4 regions of the Polaromonas sp. P1_H6 genome follow, and region 3 is predicted to be linked to each of the others. Evidence: predicted binding sites of a transcription regulator. Region 3 holds the regulator's gene; each other region holds the start of a gene.
The links. Region 3 encodes sigma-54, which starts transcription at its own class of promoters, with help from an activator protein. Its sites were predicted from a motif close to TGGCANGNAANCTGCTTT; they were not measured.
Positions count from the first base shown of each region.

Region 1: the regulator sigma-54 is predicted to act here: its motif matches at 2,066-2,083, upstream of nirB (nitrite reductase large subunit NirB).
Region 2: the regulator sigma-54 is predicted to act here: its motif matches at 1,422-1,439, upstream of AC1D1F_RS21970 (DUF1028 domain-containing protein).
Region 4: the regulator sigma-54 is predicted to act here: its motif matches at 2,022-2,039, upstream of AC1D1F_RS21565 (CmpA/NrtA family ABC transporter substrate-binding protein).

Region 1 is NZ_JBFUCN010000038.1:1,284-5,815, forward strand. Features, by position in the region: gene AC1D1F_RS22830 (bifunctional protein-serine/threonine kinase/phosphatase) at 1-594, opposite strand, end outside; gene AC1D1F_RS22835 (type IV pili methyl-accepting chemotaxis transducer N-terminal domain-containing protein) at 679-1,965, opposite strand; gene nirB (nitrite reductase large subunit NirB) at 2,359-4,532, shown strand, end outside.
Region 2 is NZ_JBFUCN010000033.1:21,199-25,730, reverse strand. Features, by position in the region: gene AC1D1F_RS21975 (ABC transporter ATP-binding protein) at 1-608, opposite strand, end outside; gene AC1D1F_RS21970 (DUF1028 domain-containing protein) at 605-1,324, opposite strand; gene AC1D1F_RS21965 (tripartite tricarboxylate transporter substrate binding protein) at 1,485-2,444, opposite strand; gene argE (acetylornithine deacetylase) at 2,493-3,713, opposite strand; gene AC1D1F_RS21955 (hypothetical protein) at 3,948-4,532, opposite strand, start outside.
Region 3 is NZ_JBFUCN010000022.1:67,872-72,403, forward strand. Features, by position in the region: gene AC1D1F_RS18530 (THUMP domain-containing class I SAM-dependent RNA methyltransferase) at 1-1,005, opposite strand, end outside; gene AC1D1F_RS18535 (RNA polymerase factor sigma-54) at 1,147-2,682, opposite strand; gene lptB (LPS export ABC transporter ATP-binding protein) at 2,817-3,599, opposite strand; gene lptA (lipopolysaccharide transport periplasmic protein LptA) at 3,616-4,239, opposite strand; gene AC1D1F_RS18550 (thiol:disulfide interchange protein DsbA/DsbL) at 4,389-4,532, opposite strand, start outside.
Region 4 is NZ_JBFUCN010000031.1:36,361-40,892, reverse strand. Features, by position in the region: gene ntrB (nitrate ABC transporter permease) at 1-550, opposite strand, end outside; gene AC1D1F_RS21565 (CmpA/NrtA family ABC transporter substrate-binding protein) at 608-1,852, opposite strand; gene AC1D1F_RS21560 (ANTAR domain-containing response regulator) at 2,230-2,862, opposite strand; gene tsaD (tRNA (adenosine(37)-N6)-threonylcarbamoyltransferase complex transferase subunit TsaD) at 3,056-4,099, shown strand; gene AC1D1F_RS21550 (Hsp20 family protein) at 4,130-4,531, opposite strand.

The DNA of each region.
Region 1 (4,532 bases), on a different contig from region 3:
GCCGGCGAAATCCTTCAGCCGCGCATCGCGCAGCACGCCGTGCACACCGTCGGTGACGAGGACGAACACATCGCCCACCTGCAGGTCGCCCTGCATGTAGTCGACCACCACATGGTCTTCAGCGCCCACGGAACGCAGCAGCTGGTGCTTGAAATCGGGATGGTTGACGGCGTGGTCGTGCGTGAGCTGCTGCAGCGTGCCGCCGCGCAACAGATAGGCCCGCGAATCGCCCACGTGCGCCAGGGTGTAGGACTGCCCGCGCAGCACCAGCGCCGTGAGGGTGGTCAGGCCCATGGCCGGCTGGCGCCGGCGGTTGATGCCGGCCAGCCAGGCATTCTGCGCGCCGATGATGCGGTCCAGGGCCACGGTGGTGTCCCAGGTCTCGGGCGTGCCGTAATAGTCGCGGACCAGGCTGGTGACGGTAGTTTGCGCCGCCTCGCGGCCCATGCCGCCGGTGCTCACGCCGTCGGCAATCGCGACGATGGAGCCCATGCCCTCATAGCCGGGCTCGGGCAGCATGGCCGCGCAGAAATCCTCGTTGCTGCTTTTGCGGCCTGCGAGGGTTGCAAAGCCAATGTCCAGATCAAATGCCATGCACCAATGTAAGCAAGTTCAATGCCCGATATTGGTGCATTGCAGCAATGCACTGTTCCGGGGGCAGGGCCGTTAAGGGACTAGCTAGCCCACCAGCATCTGCATGCTGCGCTCGTACTGCACCGAAAGCTGCTCAAAGACGTCGAGCAGTTCTTCACTGGCGATGGCCAGCCCTTCAAGGCGCCTGGCATCTTTGCCTTTGGCGATGCTTGCGGCGCCTGCGCGCATCTGCGTCCAACCCGCAGCCGCCTTGTCGAGCGACGCACGAATCTCTTTGCTGGTCAGCGGGATGTCGTTGAGGTACTGCAGCGCCTTCTCGAATGCCGCCTGCGACTCGGCCATGCCCGCCTCACTGCGCTGCGAGACGGCCACGCCGCCCAAGGCCTGGAGCAGCGCGTATTTCGCGAAACGCTGGCTCAGCATGCGCTGGCGCCCGGCCAGGTTGAGCATTTGCAGCGGCGGCATGGCGCCGGCGTTTTCCAGGCTGCCGGTCATGCGTTCGGCTTCCTGCAGCAGCAGTTCGGCCAGCTCATCCAGGTGTGCCATCTCGCCGGCGGCCGGGCTCCCCTGCAGGGCAGGCTTCAGGCGGGTCCAGGTCACCGTGACCTGCCCGAGCAAGTCGCCAAAAGTGGGCTGCGACAGGCTTTTGCCGAGGGCGGCGATGTTGGCGTCGATGCGCAGCACCGATTCCTTCAGCAGCTCTGTCACGCGTTCGGCCTGCACCCCCGCCAGCCGCAGCAGGGCCAGCTTGACCAGGCGCTGCGACAACATGCGCAGCTGGCCGGAGCGGTTGACGTCTTCGGCGAAGCGCGCCGAATGGATGATGTGCTGCGACACCTGGCCCAGGCGCTGGTTGGTGTGCATGGAGGCGGTCCGCAGGATCTGGAAGGCGTCGTCGTCGGACACCTGGCGGGCTCGCATCAGGATGCCTTTGGCGCGGTCCACCACCTTGCGCTCTTCCAGCCGGCTGGCGACATCCTTGATCTGCCCCTGCAGGGCCTGCTCGCGCTGAAAGCGTGCCTGGGCCAGGTGGATCAAGGGCCGCAGGCGCTGCGGGCCGTAGCCGTTGACCACATAGGCATGAACACCCACTTCCAGGGCGCGCGTGATCCTGGCGGCGTCGCTGTCGGTGGTCAACACGATCACCGGGCACGGGGCGGTGTCACTGACCACCTGCAGCAGCCTGAACAGGTCTTCGCCCGGCAGCGCATCGTGGCAAATCACCACATCGGGTGCCTGGCGCAACACCTCTTGCACCAGTTTGCTGCGCTCGCTGACGACCGCCAGGACCTGGATGCCGGCCGCTTCCAGGTCAGCTACCAGCGGATTGCCGCCGGCGGGGCCGTTGAGGTGTACCAATGCGGAAGTCATACAAATCAATAGGTTGAGAGGGAAAACAGGGTAAATCAGAACGCAAGTCGCGGGCCATGCGCCGGTTGCATCCGGCGGCGCGCATCGCAGGCCAATGATATGGCACAAGTTTTGCATTAGCCATTGCGGGCGTAACGACGCGCCCGACCTTAGCGAATGCACTGCGGGTCCTGCGTACAACGACGTACGTAATGGTGTGCCTCATACCGGGTTTTAAGCCCGGGTCCCTGTTTGACCGGGAGAGAGCATCATGAATTTCACCTTGTTTCCGACAAGCCGGACCGGCTTGAAAGCCTTGAAGACAGGCCACTGGATGCGTGCGTGCGCGAGTTGCGCTACACGGCCGTGGCATGACGTTTGCACCTGCAACCTTTGAATCCCTGGAGTAGCCCCATGAAAAAATCAAAACTGGTGATGGTCGGAAACGGCATGGCCGGCGTGCGCACCCTGGAAGAATTGCTCAAGGTCGCCCCCGACCTGTATGACATCAGCGTCTTCGGCGCCGAGCCCCATCCCAATTACAACCGCATCCTGCTGTCGCCCGTGCTGGCCGGTGAACAGACGCTGGACGAGATCGTCCTGAACCCCTGGGACTGGTACAAAGACAACCACATCACGCTGCATGCCGGCAAAAAAGTGGTGGAAATCGACCGCGTCAAGCGCGTGGTGCGCGCCGAGGACGGCACCGAAGAGGAATACGACCGCCTGCTGATGTGCACCGGCTCCAACCCCTTCATCCTGCCGGTGCCGGGCAAGGACCTGCAGGGCGTGATCGCCTACCGCGACATCGCCGACACCAACGCCATGATCGACGCGGCGAAGAAATACAAAAAAGCCGTCGTCATCGGCGGCGGCCTGCTGGGCCTGGAAGCGGCAAACGGCCTGATGCTGCGCGGCATGGAGGTCACCGTGGTGCACGTGATGCCCTGGCTGATGGAGCGCCAGCTCGACGACGTGGCGGGCAAGCTGCTGCAGAAATCGCTGGAAGACCGAGGCCTCAAATTCCTGATCGGCGCGCAGACCCAGGAGCTCACCGGCAACGACGAAGGCCGCGTGAAGTCCATCAAGTTCAAGGACGGCAGCGAAGTGGCCACCGACCTCGTGGTCATGGCGGTGGGCATACGCCCCAACACCCAGCTGGCCGAGTCCATGCGCCTGCACTGCAACAAGGGCATCGTCGTCAACGACACCATGCAGACCGTCACCGACGCGCGCATCTACTCGGTGGGCGAATGCGCGGCGCACCGCGGCATCGCCTACGGCCTGGTCGCGCCGCTGTTTGAGCAGGCCAAGGTGGCGGCCAACCACCTGGCGCAGTTCGGCATAGGCCGCTACTCGGGTTCGCTGACCTCCACCAAGCTCAAGGTCACCGGCATAGACCTGTTCAGCGCCGGCGAATTCATGGGCGGCGACGGCGCCGAGGAAATCGTGATGAGCGATCCCTTCGGCGGCGTCTACAAAAAGCTGGTGATCAAGGACGACAAGCTGGTCGGCGCCTGCCTCTACGGCGACACCGTGGACGGCAGTTACTACTTCAAGCTGCTGCGCGACGGCCGCAGCGTGGCCGACATCCGCGACAAGCTGATCTTCGGCGAGTCCAATCTCGGCGATGCCGGCCACGAAGGCCAGAACAAGGCCGCGCTGATGTCCGACGACGCGGAAGTCTGCGGCTGCAACGGCGTCAACAAGGGCGCGATCTGCAAGGCCATCAAGGAAAAAGGCCTGTTCACGCTCGACGAGGTGCGCAAGCACACCAAGGCCAGCGCTTCCTGCGGCTCCTGCACCGGCCTGGTCGAGCAGATCCTGATGTTCACGGCCGGCGGCGACTACTCGGCCACGCCCAAGCTCAAGGCCATGTGCGGCTGCACGGACCACGGCCACCAGGCGGTGCGTGACGCCATCCGGGCCAACAAGCTGCTCAGCATTTCGGACACTTTCAAGTTCATGGAATGGAAGACGCCCAACGGCTGCGCCACCTGCCGCCCTGCCGTCAACTACTACCTGATCAGCACCTGGCCCAAACAGGCCAAGGACGATCCGCAAAGCCGTTTCATCAACGAACGCAGCCACGCCAACATCCAGAAGGACGGCACCTACAGCGTCATCCCGCGCATGTGGGGCGGCGAGACCACGGCCAGCGAACTGCGCCGCATCGCCGACGCGGTGGACAAGTACAAGATCCCGACCGTCAAGGTCACGGGCGGCCAGCGCATCGACCTGCTGGGCGTGAAGAAAGAAGACCTGCAAAACGTCTGGAAAGACATCGGCATGCCCTCAGGCCACGCTTACGCCAAGGCCCTGCGCACGGTGAAGACTTGCGTGGGCAGCGAATGGTGCCGCATGGGCACCCAGGACAGCACGCAAATGGGCAAGGACCTGGAACGCGCGATGTGGCGCATGTACGCGCCGCACAAGGTCAAGTTCGCCGTCAGCGGTTGCCCGCGCAACTGCGCCGAATCCGGCATCAAGGACGTCGGCATCATCGGCGTCGATTCGGGCTGGGAGATGTACATCGCCGGCAACGGCGGCATCAAGACGGAAGTCGCCCACTTCTTCACCAAGCTCAA
Region 2 (4,532 bases), on a different contig from region 3:
CGCAACGTGCGCATCAGGTCCAGCACCTGGGCCTGGATGGTGACGTCCAGGGCGGTGGTGGGTTCGTCGGCGATCAGCAACTGCGGTTCGCAGGCCAGCGCCATGGCGATCATCACGCGCTGGCGCATGCCGCCCGAGAGCTTGTGCGGGTATTCGTCGATGCGTTGTTCGGGCGAGGGAATGCGCACGCGGCGCAGCATGGCGATGGCATGCTCCCTGGCCTCGTCCGCGCTGATGTCGCGGTGGCAGCGTATGCCTTCAATCAGCTGGTCGCCGATGGTGAAGGCCGGGTTCAGCGAGGTCATGGGCTCCTGGAAGATCATGGCCATGCGGTTGCCGCGCAATGCGCGCATCGCGTCCGGGCCCAGCGTGGCCAGGTCGGTGCCCTCAAAGCGGATGGAGCCCGCGGAGACACGCCCCTGGCCCTTGGGCAGCAGGCCCATGATGGACAGCGAGGTCACGCTTTTGCCGCAGCCTGATTCCCCGACGATGCCCAGCGTGCGGCCGGAGGAGACGGAAAAACTGATGCCGTCCACCGCGGCGAATTCGCCGCCGCCTTCGAGCTTGAAGCTGGTGCGCAGGCCGCTCACCTCGAGCAAAACCGTCATTCGGCGGCTCCGCTGCGCAGTGCGTGAAAACGTGTGATCTCGGCCTCGATCACGGCACGGTCGGTGATGCCTGCGGGGCTGCGGCGCGAAGGCAGGCAGGTGCTGAAGGGCTGGTAGCGCTCCAGGCTTTTGTCATAGAGGCGGCGCAGTTCCTGCAGGGGCTCGGCATGGTCGTCCACGCGGATGTCCAGTGCGCAGTAGTCTTCTGTGGTGTAAATCAAAAGTGCGGCGGCCTGCTTGCCGCGCTTGTCGCCGCCCGCGGCTTCGCCGGCAGCGAGGGCGGTGATCAGGCGTTCGGCAAAAGGGAGTTGAGCATTGGCCTCATAGGCCAGCGCCGTGACTTCAACCACCTGCGGGCCGGCCAGCATGTTGCCGGCGACGGAGTAGCCAACACCTGCCGTATGGCCGCACCAGTCTATGCAGGCGCTGCCGGTGTAGCCGGCGGTTTGGCCGTTTGCGGCTATCAGGTGCACCTGGCGGTGGTCACGGCCTTCGTCGGCCGAGGTCAGTCGCTTGATGATGTAGTCGGGAGACTGGCCGAAGGCCAGGCCGTCCAGCGCCGGCGCGGCATACAGCGGATTGACCAGCGCCTGCGTGGCCACCGCGCCCACGCCGCTGCGTGCGTGCGGGCACAGTGCGCCCACGGCAAAAAATTTGCTGGCAACCGCCACGCCGAACGCGCCCGATGAATCGCGCGCGATGAGGGACCAGGTCATGTATCAGACTTTCATCGCAACTGCGCCCTTGACCAGGCGTCTCGTGCTCCCCGCAAACAAAAAGCCGCATGAAGCGACTTTCAAATAGCTAATGGATGACGCATTTATCATGCCATGCTTCGGCGGGCTGCGCCCGCCGACCAGGGCGCCGCTTCGCCGTTTATTCGACCTTGGCGCCCGAGGCCCTGACGACTTCCGCCATGCGCTTGTAGTCGACCGCCAGCAGCTTCGCGAAGTCGGCGTTGCTCATGGCCAGTGGCTCGATGCCCTGCTTGTCCAGGCGCTCCAGCACCACCGGGTCTTTGAGGACCTTGGCCATGGCCGCGTTGACGCGGTTGACCTCGCCCACCGGTGTGGCGGCGGGGCCCAGCAGTCCGAACCATGAATCGAACTGGTAGCCGGGCAGGCCGCTTTCAGCGATGGTGGGGACATCGGGCAAATATTTGGAGCGCTTGGGCGAAGTCACGCCGATCAGGCGTATGCGGCTGTCTTTGGCAAAGGCCAGCGCGCCTATGCTGGCGGCGATCACGGCATGGGCGCGGCCGGAGATCACTTCGTTGATCGCCTCGCCCGTGGCCTTGAGCGGCACGTGCACCACATCGATGCCGGCCAGGCCGTTGAAGTAGGCCATTGAAAGGTGCGTGGCGCTGCCGACGCCGGCGGTGGCGTAGTTGAGCTTGCCGGGATTGGCCTTGGCGTAACGGATGTACTCGGCGGCGGTTCTGGCCGGTACGTCGGGGTGGATCATCAGCACGTAGTCGGCGGTGCCGATGTGCGCCATGGGGGCGAAGTCTTTTTGCGGGTCGTAGCTGAGCTTGGTGTACAGCGTGCCGGCGATGTTGTGGCTGGCCGCGCCCAGCACCATGGCGCCGCTGTCGGGCGCCGACTTGGCGACAAAGGCCGTGCCCACGGTGCCGCCGGCGCCGGGCCGGTTTTCAATGATGACGGTCTGGCCCAGCGCCAGGCCGAGCTCGGTGGACATGGCGCGCGCCAGCAAGTCCTGCACGCCGCCCGGCGCAAAAGGCACCACGATGCGCGCGATCTTGGCATTGGACTGGGCGAGGGCGCCGCCTGCGGCAAGGGCCAGGCCGGTGCCCAGGAAATCTCGGCGTTGCATCATGGAATGGTTTCTTTCGGGTGAAGGGTGGTTGCGGTTCGGATCAGGTTTTCAGTTCACGCAGATTTCATCGGCCAGGCGGCGCATGAAGCGCTCGCACCAGGCGAGTTGGTCGAGTGTGACCCATTCGTTGGGCTGGTGTGCCTGCGCGATGTGGCCGGGGCCGCACACGATGGTCGGCACACCGACCTGATGGAACAATGCAGCTTCCGTGCCAAACGACACCTTGCCAGCGCCCGAGCTCGAATCAACGTCGGCGCACTTGAAGCACAGCCGGGCGATCTCGCTGTCGGCTTCCGTCGCGAAGCCGGGCAGCACGGAGTTGAGCTTGTGTGTGATGCCGGTATCGGCCGCCACGGCCTGCATGGCCGGGACCAGGCTGTCGGCGAAGGCCTTGGCCTCGTTGAACAGTTCGACCGGCGAATTCATGTGGTGGTGGCGAATCTCCCAGGTCACGTCGCAGTCGCGCGGGATGATGTTGAGGGCGGTGCCGCCGGCGATCACGCCGGTATGAATGGTGGTGTGCGGCACGTCGTAGATCGGGTCGAAGGGGCCTTCGGCCACCAGGCGGCGGTGCATGGATCTCAGGTGGGCGACGAATTCACAGGCGATCTCCACCGCGTTGACGCCCAGCGGCGTGAGCGAGGAGTGCGCCTCGAAGCCGCGCACCGAGGTCTTGTAGGCGTGCTTGCCCTTGTGCGCGATCACCACCTGCATGCCGGTGGGCTCGCCGACGATGCAGCCGGCGGGTTTGTAGCCCTGGTCCACCATGTCGGCAATCATGCGGCGCACGCCTATGCAACCAACCTCCTCGTCGTAGCTGAAGGCCAGGTGCACCGGGCGCTTGAGTTTGCGCTTGAGCAGCTCGGGCACCATCATGAGCGCGGTCGCGCCGTAACTCTTCATGTCGGTCACGCCGCGGCCGTAGAGCTTGTCGCCGATGATTTGCGCCGCGAAGGGGTCGGTGTCCCAGGGCTGGCCGTCGACCGGCACCACGTCGGTGTGGCCCGACAGCACCAGGCCGCCCAGCCTGGTTTCGCCGTTTTCGGCGGGCAGTGTGGCCCAGAGGTTGGCCTTCTTGCCGCTGTCGTCATAGGTGCGGCGGCATTCAATGCCCAGGGCTTCAAGCTTCGCCTGCGTCCAGTCGAGCAGGGGCAGGTTGCTGTCGCGGGAGACGGAGGCAAAAGACACCCATTTTTCAATCAGCGGCAGGGCGGCAAGGTCGGCGGCCTGCACGGCGCTGCGGGTGGCGTTGGGAAGGGGGGCATTCATGGTGGGCCTTTGTGGTGCGGCGCGATGCCGTGGTTTCAGAACGGCGGCGGCCGGAGGAATAGCGAGGGCGAGGGCATTGCCGGAAAATTGTATGACAGCATACTATTTTGCGCGCACGCCATCCTGTCCGGGCCGCTGGCTACGCCCGGGCAAAAAAAAACCGCCGGATCGGGTGATGCAGCGGTGTTGTGCAGCCAGGAGTGGCTGGGAAGGTGTGGGCGCTTGCCGGCAGTCTTATTTTTTCCCGCCGCCACCACCGCCACCGCCACCACCACCGCCGTTTCCACCTCCGTTGCCGCCCGCGTTGCCTCCGCCATTGCCGCCGCCGTTACCGTTGCCCTTGCCGCCACCATGGCCGGCGTCTTTGCCGGTGCCCAGGCCCTTGCCCGCGATGTCGGCTTTGGCAACGCTGTCTGCCTTGGCGGAATGGCTGGATGCCTTGCCGCTCTTGTCGGTGTGTGAAGCGCTGACGACCGAGCCCAGCGTCACGCCCATGCCTTTGGCGATCTGCCCCCAGCCCATGCCCTCGCTTCTTTGCCCGAGCACGCCGCCCAGTGCGGCCGAGAGCTGCCCCGGCGTCGGATTGCTGATGCCTTGCTGCGCCAGCGAGGTCTTGGCGAGCGAGATGGCGATGTTGACGTTGCCGTAGCCCATCTTGCCGGTGGACGGCGACAGGCTGGCGGCGGGCGCCGTGGCGTTGGGGCCGGTCAGGCTGGGCCCCAGGGTGATGGCGGTGCCGGTGCGCAGCCCGTTGACCATGGAGCGGGCGTTTTCCGGTGAGCCGGCGAAGGCGCTGTAGTTGGCGGCCAGCCGGGCGCC
Region 3 (4,532 bases):
CTGCTGGCGGCGCTGGTCGCGGCCCTGCACACCGGTGATACCGGCCACGCCGGCTACATCGATACGTTCGCCATAGGGCGGGTTCACCAGCATCACGCCCGAGGGCGCGGGTGGCATGCGCTGCAGCGCGTCGCCGCCGCGGAATTCCACCGCATTGGCCACGCCGGCGCGCTCGGCATTGCGTTCGGCGAAATCGACCATGCGGAAGGACACATCGCTGCCGAACACCGGCGCCGTGGGTTCGGTGATGGCGGCCTCGGCCTGGTCCAGCAGGCCGTCCCACACATGGCCCTGGAAGGGCAGGTATTTCTGGAAGGCGAAACGGCGGTTGATGCCTGGCGCGATGTTGCAGGCGATCTGCGCCGCCTCGATGGCGATGGTGCCCGAGCCGCAGCAGGGGTCGTAGAGCGGAACGCCGTCCTTGCACAGCTGGTCCCAGCCGCTGGCGGCGATCATCGCGGCGGCCAGGGTTTCTTTCAGTGGCGCATCGCCCTTGTCTTCGCGCCAGCCGCGTTTGAACAGGGGCTCACCCGAGGTGTCGATGTAAATCGTGACGGTGTCCGTCGTCAGGTGCACATAGACGCGCACGTCGGGCCAGCGCGTATCGACGCTGGGCCGCACGTCGTCGAACTTGGCGCGGAAGCGGTCGGCGATGGCGTCCTTGATCTTCAGCGCCGCGAAGTTCAGGCTCTGCAGCGGGCTGTGCTGGGCGGTGATCTCAACCTTGAAGGTCTGCTTGGGCGTGAACCAGATTTCCCAGGCCACGTTGGCGGCGGCGTTGTAAAGGTCTTGTTCACTGCGGTACTGGTTGTGCTGCAACTCGATCAGCACGCGCTGGGCCAGGCGGCTGTGCAGGTTGAGCTGCAGCGCGTCGCGCCAGGAAGCCTGCAACTGCACGCCGGCGCGCCAGGCCTTGCCCTGGATGCCGGTGACGCGCTGCACCTCGGTGGCCAGCAAGGCCTCGACGCCGGCGGCGCACGGTAAAAACAATTGGAGCTGGTTCATGTCGGACTCTTCAAAAGGGCTGCTGGAAATTCGATTATCGGGATGCAGGGCAAGGCGCACGGAGCGCAGGAACCGGAATGCACTTGGGTGCATGAGGATTCCGAGCACCGCGCAACGCCGCCATGCGCCCGAGAATCGGATTTACAGTGATTTGCGTAAATTAGCCGGCGCGATGCGCAAAGCCTCTCGGTACTTGGCCACGGTGCGGCGCGCGCATTCGATGCCCTGCTCCTTGAGCATTTCGGAAATCTGGTTGTCGCTGAGCGGCTTTTTCAGGCTCTCGGAGGAGACGAACTGCTTGATCAGCGCGCGCACGGCGGTGCTGGAAGCGTTGCCGCCGGTTTCGGTGCCCAGCGCGGAGCCGAAGAAGTATTTGAGCTCAAAAGTGCCGAAGGGCGTGCCCATGTACTTGGCGGTGGTCACGCGCGAAATCGTGGACTCATGCAGGCCCAGTTCGTCGGCGATCTCGCGCAGCACCAGCGGGCGCATGGCGAGTTCGCCGTGCGTGAAGAAGTTTTTCTGCCGCTCGACGATGGCGCTGCTCACGCGCAGGATGGTGTCGAAGCGCTGCTGGATGTTCTTGATGAACCAGCGCGCCTCCTGCAGACGCTGCTGTAGCGCCTGGCCGCCCTGGCCCTTGTGCTGCTTGAGGGCGTTGGCGTAGATGTCGTGCACGCGCAGGCGCGGCATCACGTCGCCGTTGAGCGAGACCTTGAAACCCCGGCCCGACTTCACGACGATGACGTCGGGCACGATCAGGTTGCGCTCCACGTTCACGAAGCGGCGGCCGGGTTTGGGGTCGAGCCGGCCTATCACGGCAATCGCGCCCCGGACGGCGGCTTCGGTGAATCCGCACAGGTGCGACAGGCGCTTCAGGTCGCGTTTGGCCAGCAGCTCCATGGGCTGCTTGCACATGGCGATAGCGGCGCGGGTCTCTTCGCAGTCCTTGCAGTCCAGCAACTGCAGGCCCAGGCATTCGGCCAGGTTGCGCGCGCCCACGCCGGCCGGCTCCATGTGGTGCAGCAGCTTGAGCGCCATGGCAAAACGCTGCTCAAGGTCCTCGGCCTGTTCCAGGTCATCCCCGGCCAGGCCCGCCGCGAGCGAGGCCAGGCTGTCTTCGAGGTAGCCGTCGTCATTGAGCGACTCGATCAGGAAATGCAGGGCCGCGCGGTCCTCTTCGGACAGGCGCAGGCCCAACGACTGGCGGTGCAAATGGTCTTGCAGCGACTCGTGGGCGCCCGTCAGGTCGGAGGCCTCAGTGTCGCCCTCGTCGTTGTTGTTCTTGCGCGCCGGCGCATCGCTGCCCCATTCGCTGTCGTCGGGCGTGGTCTCCACCGTGCCGTCGCCTTCCCAGCTTTCCTCGAGCTTGGGTTCGGCGCTGACCTCGGCATCGGCGGGGGCCGAAGTCCCGGCATCCTCCGCGCCGCCGCCCGTCGAATCCGCCGCGGATTCAAACTCGCGGCTGTCCTGGCTGACCGGCGTGTTGAGGTGCTCCAGGCCGAACTCTTCGCGCACGGCGGTTTCTTCCGCCACCTCGAGAAACGGGTTTTCGTCGAGCATCTGCTCGACCTCCTGGCTCAGCTCGAGCGTCGACAGCTGCAGCAGCCGTATCGACTGCTGCAGCTGGGGCGTCAGCGCAAGGTGCTGCGAGACGCGGAGCGAGAGGCCCTGCTTCATGTCAAGGAGCTTTGATCGAAGCGCAGAAAAAGTGCGAGCAGGGGCCGCGGAACTGGCTTTGCCAGGCCGCAGGCGCCGCCCCCTCGGGGGGGAGGGAGCTACACGAAGTGAGCGACAACAGGGGGAGTGTCATCCTACATCTTGAAGTGTTCACCGAGGTACACGCGTCGCACATCGGCGTTGTTCACGATCTCGGAGGGCGTGCCCTGGGCCAGCACGTGGCCGTCGCTGATGATGTAGGCGTGGTCGCAGATGCCCAGCGTTTCGCGCACGTTGTGGTCGGTGATCAGCACGCCGATGCCGCGCGACTTCAGGAAGCCGATGATGCGCTGGATCTCGATCACGGCGATCGGGTCAATGCCGGCAAAAGGCTCGTCGAGCAGGATGAAGCGCGGCTGGGTCGCCAGGGCGCGGGCGATCTCGACGCGGCGGCGCTCGCCGCCCGACAGCGCCGGGGCCGGCGAATTGCGCAGGTGGTCCACCCGCAGGTCCTGCAGCAGGCCGTCAAGGCGCGACTCGATCTCGGCGCGGCCCAGCGGCTTGCCGTTCGCGCCCAGCTGCAGTTCGAGCACGGCGCGCACGTTTTCCTCCACCGTGAGCTTGCGAAAGATCGAGGCTTCCTGCGGCAGGTAGCTCAGGCCCAGGCGCGCGCGCAGGTGAATCGGCATGTGCTCGACCGACTGGCCGTCGATGGAGATCTCGCCCGCGTCGGCGCGCACCAGGCCCACGATCATGTAGAACGAAGTCGTCTTGCCGGCGCCGTTGGGGCCCAGCAGGCCCACGACCTCGCCTTTTTGCACGGCCACCGAGACGTCCTGAACGACCTTGCGGCTGCCGTAGGATTTTTGCAGCCCTTGCGCAACGAGGCGGCTGGGGGTCGCGGCCGGGGCCGCCGAAGTGTCAGTCACCACATCCATCTGTGAAAGGTTCTTTCTAGTTCTTTTCAGTGCCCAGCGTGGTGCTGGGGCGCAGGGCGGCGGGCGGGGCCGCGGGAGCGGTGGCCGGCGCCGACGCGGCGGCGCGCGGCGACAGCATGGCGCGTATCCGGCCGCTCGGGTTGGCGGCGGTCTGGTTCTGTGCGCCGCCGTCCACGGTGAAGACGTCGGTGTTGTTGTCGTAGACGATCACGGCGCCGGTGGTTTCGTCCACCAGGGTGGCGCCGTTGTAGCGGCGCACCACGGCGCGCTTGATGAATTTGACGAGGTCGGCGCGGCTGTCGTATTCAATGCGCTCGCCTTCGCCTTCGATGTATTCGTCCACGCCGTCGCGTTTTTTGCGGTAGAAGGCCAGCTTGCCGGGCGCCGCGATGGACACCGCCTGCTGATAGCCTTCGGGGTCCTGCATGACGTCGACGCGCGCGCCGCGCACGATGGTCGTGCCTTTGGTGATCACCACGTTGCCGGTGAACACGCTGGTCTGCTTGAGGTCGTCATAGCGCAGGGCGTCGGCCTCCGCGTTCATGGGCTTGTCCCGGTCGGCTTTTTCAGCCCAGGCCGGAAACGCCGCCCCCAGCGCCAAAGCGGCCGGCAGGATGAGGGAATAAAGGGGGTGTTTCATAAGGCACGAATCTTGCTGCTTTGGGGTTCGGCCATTGTAGCCATGCAAGCCGCGGGAATGGCTTGCACGGGGAATATTAGGGGCATAAAAAAACCCGCCTGGAACGAGGCGGGTTTTGGGGCGGCGGTCCGCTATGGGCCCGGAGCGTCTTATTTGCCTTTGCCGCGCGACTGCGCGATCAGCGCGTCGGTGACCTGCAGGGCGCGGCCCATGCTCTGGGCCAGGGTGGCCGAGGTGTAATACCGCCCGGCAATGCCCAGCGCCGGCACGCCGTCGACCTTGTAGATGTCCTG
Region 4 (4,532 bases), on a different contig from region 3:
GCAGGCCTATCGGCAGCCAGGCCAGCGGTGAGACCGGGCGCAGCAGGCTGATCAGCGGGTTGAACATGCGGCTCAAAAAGTTGAAGCGGCCGATCATGAAACCGACCGGGATGCCGACAACGGCCGCCATGCCGAAGCCCATGGCCACGCGCTTGAGCGAGGACAGCACGTTCCAGCCCACGCCCTGGTCGTTGGGGCCCTTGCTGTAGAAGGGGTCGCTGAAGATCTGCACCGCCTGCGTGAAGGTGTCCCTGGGCGAGGGAATGCTGCCGCCCGTGCCCATGAAGACCAGCTCCCATACCAGCACCAGCAGGCCCAGGCCCAGCAGGGGCGGCAGCAGGGCCAGCCAGAGAAAAGAGGCGTCCCAGGGCGCGCGCGCCGGCGGGGTGGCGGCGGCCGCCTGCACCGCGGGGGAAGGGGTGGTGGGATTTGTCATGTCGTTGGCGGCGGGCGCCGATGGAAGGGCGCCGGTATCCCGGGCTCGGGCTTTGTCGCCGCCGCGGGCCGCGGGCGCGGCCTCGAGCGGGCTGTGGAATACGGCACTGACCATGGCGTGACCTCTTTGCGTGGGGTGGAAGGTTCGGTGGGCGGGTGGCGGGGCGCGGGCCTAGGCGTGAACCTTGAAGCTGTCGGCGTACTTTTTCGGGTCCTTGCCGTCCCAGACCGTGCCGTCCATCAGCTTGCTGCTGCGCATGATCTCTTTGGGAACGCTGGCCTTGGCGGCCGTGGCTGCCTGCTTGTAGACGTCGATGTGGTTGATCTGCTTGGCAATGCCCAGGTAGTCGGGATGCTCCTTGATCAGGCCCCAGCGCTTGTGCTGCGTGAGGAACCACATGCCGTCGGAGAGGTAAGGGAAGCTCACCGCACCGTCGTTGTAGAACTTCATGTAGTTGGGGTCGTCCCAGGTCTTGCCCATGCCGTTCTGGTAGCGGCCCAGGATGCGCTGGTTGATGGCGTCGACGCTGGTGTTGACGTAGCTCTTGTCGGCCACGGTCTCGGCCATCTTGTTCTTGTTGGAGAGGCTGGCGTCAATCCATTTGCCGGCCTCGATGATGGCGGCGGTGACGGCGCGCGCGGTGTTGGGGTATTTCTTGACGAAGTCGGCGGTGGTGCCCAGCACTTTTTCGGGATGATCCTTCCAGACGTCCTGGGTGGTCACTGCGGTCACGCCTATGCCGTCGATGATGGCGCGGTGGCCCCAGGGCTCGCCCACGCAGAAGCCGTCCATATTGCCCACGCGCATATTGGCCACCATCTGCGGCGGCGGCACGGTGATGACCTTGGCGTCCTTCATCGGGTTGATGCCGTTGGCGGCCAGCCAGTAGTACAGCCACATGGCGTGCGTGCCGGTGGGAAAGGTCTGGGCGAAGGTGTATTCGCGCTTGTCGCTGGCCATCAGCTTGGCCAGGCCCGCGCCGTCGACGGCGCCCTTGTCGGCGAGCTTCTTGGACAGCGTGATGGCCTGGCCGTTGTTGTTGAGCGTCATCAGCACGGCCATGTCCTTCTTGGGGCCGGCCGTGCCCATGTGCACGCCGTAGACCAGGCCGTAAAGCACGTGGGCGAAGTCCAGTTCGCCGTTGACCAGCTTGTCGCGCACGCCGGCCCAGCTGGCTTCCTTGGTCGGGATGATCTTGACGCCGTATTTCTGGTCTATGCCCAGTACCGAGGCCATCACCACCGAGGCGCAGTCGGTCAGGGGGATGAAGCCGATCTTGACTTCCTTTTTCTCGGGCGCGTCGGAGCCTTGGGCATACACGGCGGCGCGCAGGGCGGGGTTGATGCCCACGGCGCCCACGGCCGCGGCCTGCAGCACGGTGCGGCGTGTCAGCGAAGATTTCAGCAGTTCAGTCATGTGTCGGCTCCAGGTAAAAAAAGCAAAAGACAAAAACAAAAAAGGCGCTCGACCCGGGCAGCCACGTTGAACGTGATGCAGGGTGCGAACGCCTTTGTTCCTTGGGGCACCACACACTTCGCCGTTGAAGTGCTGTGCCGGATGGCCATCATTGACCAGTGCCTAGGGCATTGCAAAAGCTGTGCCAGGGTTGGCCAGCGTTGCCAAAAGAGTTGTTCTTGAGAGTGGAGATGCCAGGGAAGTCTTCTTGTGCCTGCAATCACGCACGCCCTGAAAAAACTTCACATGGTCGAAGCGCCGCGATGTGGATCCCGATAGGTGCACCTGATTTGTGCGCTGCACCAATTGAGGGTGGCCGGGGCGGCCAAGCCGGTGGATCAGCCCAGCAGGTCCAGGGCGTCCAGCATGCGCTGGGCCACTTCGCCAAGCCGCAGGCCCTTGTCCATGGCGGCCTTGCGCAGCTTTTCGTAGGCGGCCTGCTCCGAGAGTCCCTGGCGCTGCATCAGCATGCCCTTGGCCCGGTCTATGACCTTGCGCTCATGCAGCTCGGTTTTGGCGTGCGCCAGTTCCTTGCGCAGGCCCTGCTCGTGCTCAAAGCGCGCCATGGCCACGTCCAGGATGGGACGGATACGGTCCGGGGACAGGCCGGCCACCACATAGGCTGACACGCCGGCAGCGACGGCGTCCTTGACGTGGCTGGTGTCGTTGTCATTGGTGAACAGCACGATGGGCCGACGGGCGTCCCGGGTCGCCATCACCACGTGCTCCAGCGAATCGCGGGCTTCGCTTTCGGCGTCCACGATGATCATGTCGGGTTGCAGTTGCGCCAGTCGTTCGTCCAGGAAGGTGTCGGCCGGGAGCACCGCGACGATGTTGTAACCGTTCTCCAGCAGCCCGATGCGCAACTGGCGAGAGCGTTCGGCCAGTTCCCGCGCATGGGCGTCATCGGATACGGACTCCAGCAGGTCCGGGGCGATGATGACAAGGCGCAGGGATTGGGACGGTGTCATGGAGCCGTAAGTGCAAGAAACGTGCCCCCACGGTCGCGCACTTCGTGTCGCTCCCTGCCCCGCCGAGGGGGCCGCCCGCCTGCGGCCCGGCAAAGCCGGTTCCGCGGCTCATGCTGGTGTGAAGAACTTCACGGTCGCAAGTTGGGATGGTTCGCCTCCTTTGGGGGCATTGCCTAAACCTTACACTCGAATGATGGTAGTTCTTGGAATCGAATCGAGTTGTGACGAAACCGGTGTGGCGCTGGTGGATGCCAGCGGCAGTGCCGTGCCGCGCCTGCTGTCGCACGCCCTGTTCAGCCAGATCGACATGCACCAGGCTTATGGCGGTGTGGTGCCTGAGCTGGCGAGCCGGGACCATATCCGGCGTGTTTTGCCTTTGACGCACCAGGTGATGGCGGAGGCGGGCAGCAGCCTGGCACAGGTCGACGTGGTGGCTTACACGCGCGGGCCCGGTCTTGCGGGAGCGCTGCTGGTGGGCGCTGGCGTAGCCTGTTCGCTGGCAGCGGCGCTGGGCAAACCGGCCATGGGGGTGCATCACCTGGAGGGCCACCTGCTGTCGCCTTTCCTGAGCGCGGATCCGCCTGAGTTTCCTTTTGTGGCCTTGCTGGTCTCCGGCGGGCACACGCAGCTGATGCGGGTGGACCGCGTGGGCAGCTACGAGCTGCTCGGTGAAACCATTGACGACGCGGCCGGCGAGGCTTTTGACAAGTCGGCCAAGCTCATGGGCCTGCCTTATCCCGGTGGACCGCATCTGTCCAAACTGGCAGAGGGGGGCGACGGGACCGCTTTCAAGCTGCCGCGGCCTTTGCTGCACAGCGGCGACCTGGACTTTTCGTTTGCCGGGCTCAAGACCGCAGTGCTGACGCAGGCCAAAAAGCTGGGGCCGGACCTGGAAAGCCGCAAGGCTGACCTGGCGGCGGCCACGCAGGCGGCAATTGTGGAGGTGCTGGTGAAGAAGTCATTGGCCGCCATGGCGCAAACCGGGCTCAAGCGGCTGGTGGTGGCGGGCGGCGTTGGCGCCAATGCTTTGCTGCGCAGTCAACTCAATGCTGTGTGCAAGCAGCGCGGTATTCGTGTGCATTACCCCGAACTGCATTTGTGCACCGACAACGGCGCCATGATCGCGCTTGCTGCCGGCATGCGGCTGCAAACCGGGCTTGAAGCGCTAAAGCGCAGCTACACCTTTGACGTGAAGCCGCGCTGGAATCTTGTGGAATTGCAGGCAGAGCCGGCCTGAGCCGTACCGCCTGAAGTCCGGACGATCCAATTACTGGATATCGAGGTGCGTCACGTTGCTGACGGGGACCTTCTTGGCCAGCGCCAACGTCAGCACACCGTTTTCCAGCTTGGCGCTGCTGTTGGCGGTGTCGATTTCCAGCGGGAAGCGCCAGGCAGCCTTGATCTTGCGGGGAGCATCTTCCTTGCTGGACACGCGAACCACGTCGCCTTCGATGCCGATGTCCAGATGCTCGCGGGCCAGGCCGGGAACGTCGAGTTGCAGGCTATAGGCCTTTTCAAGGTCTTCGACGCTGGCGGATTTGGCGGCGCCGGTGTCGGAGAGCGAGGTGAAGGTGTCGTTGAGGAATTTTTCGAGTGCGCCGTTGCTCACGACGGGTGCATAGTGGCGATGAAAAGCGCGAGCGGGGCGGTTGGCGAGAGAGTAAAACATG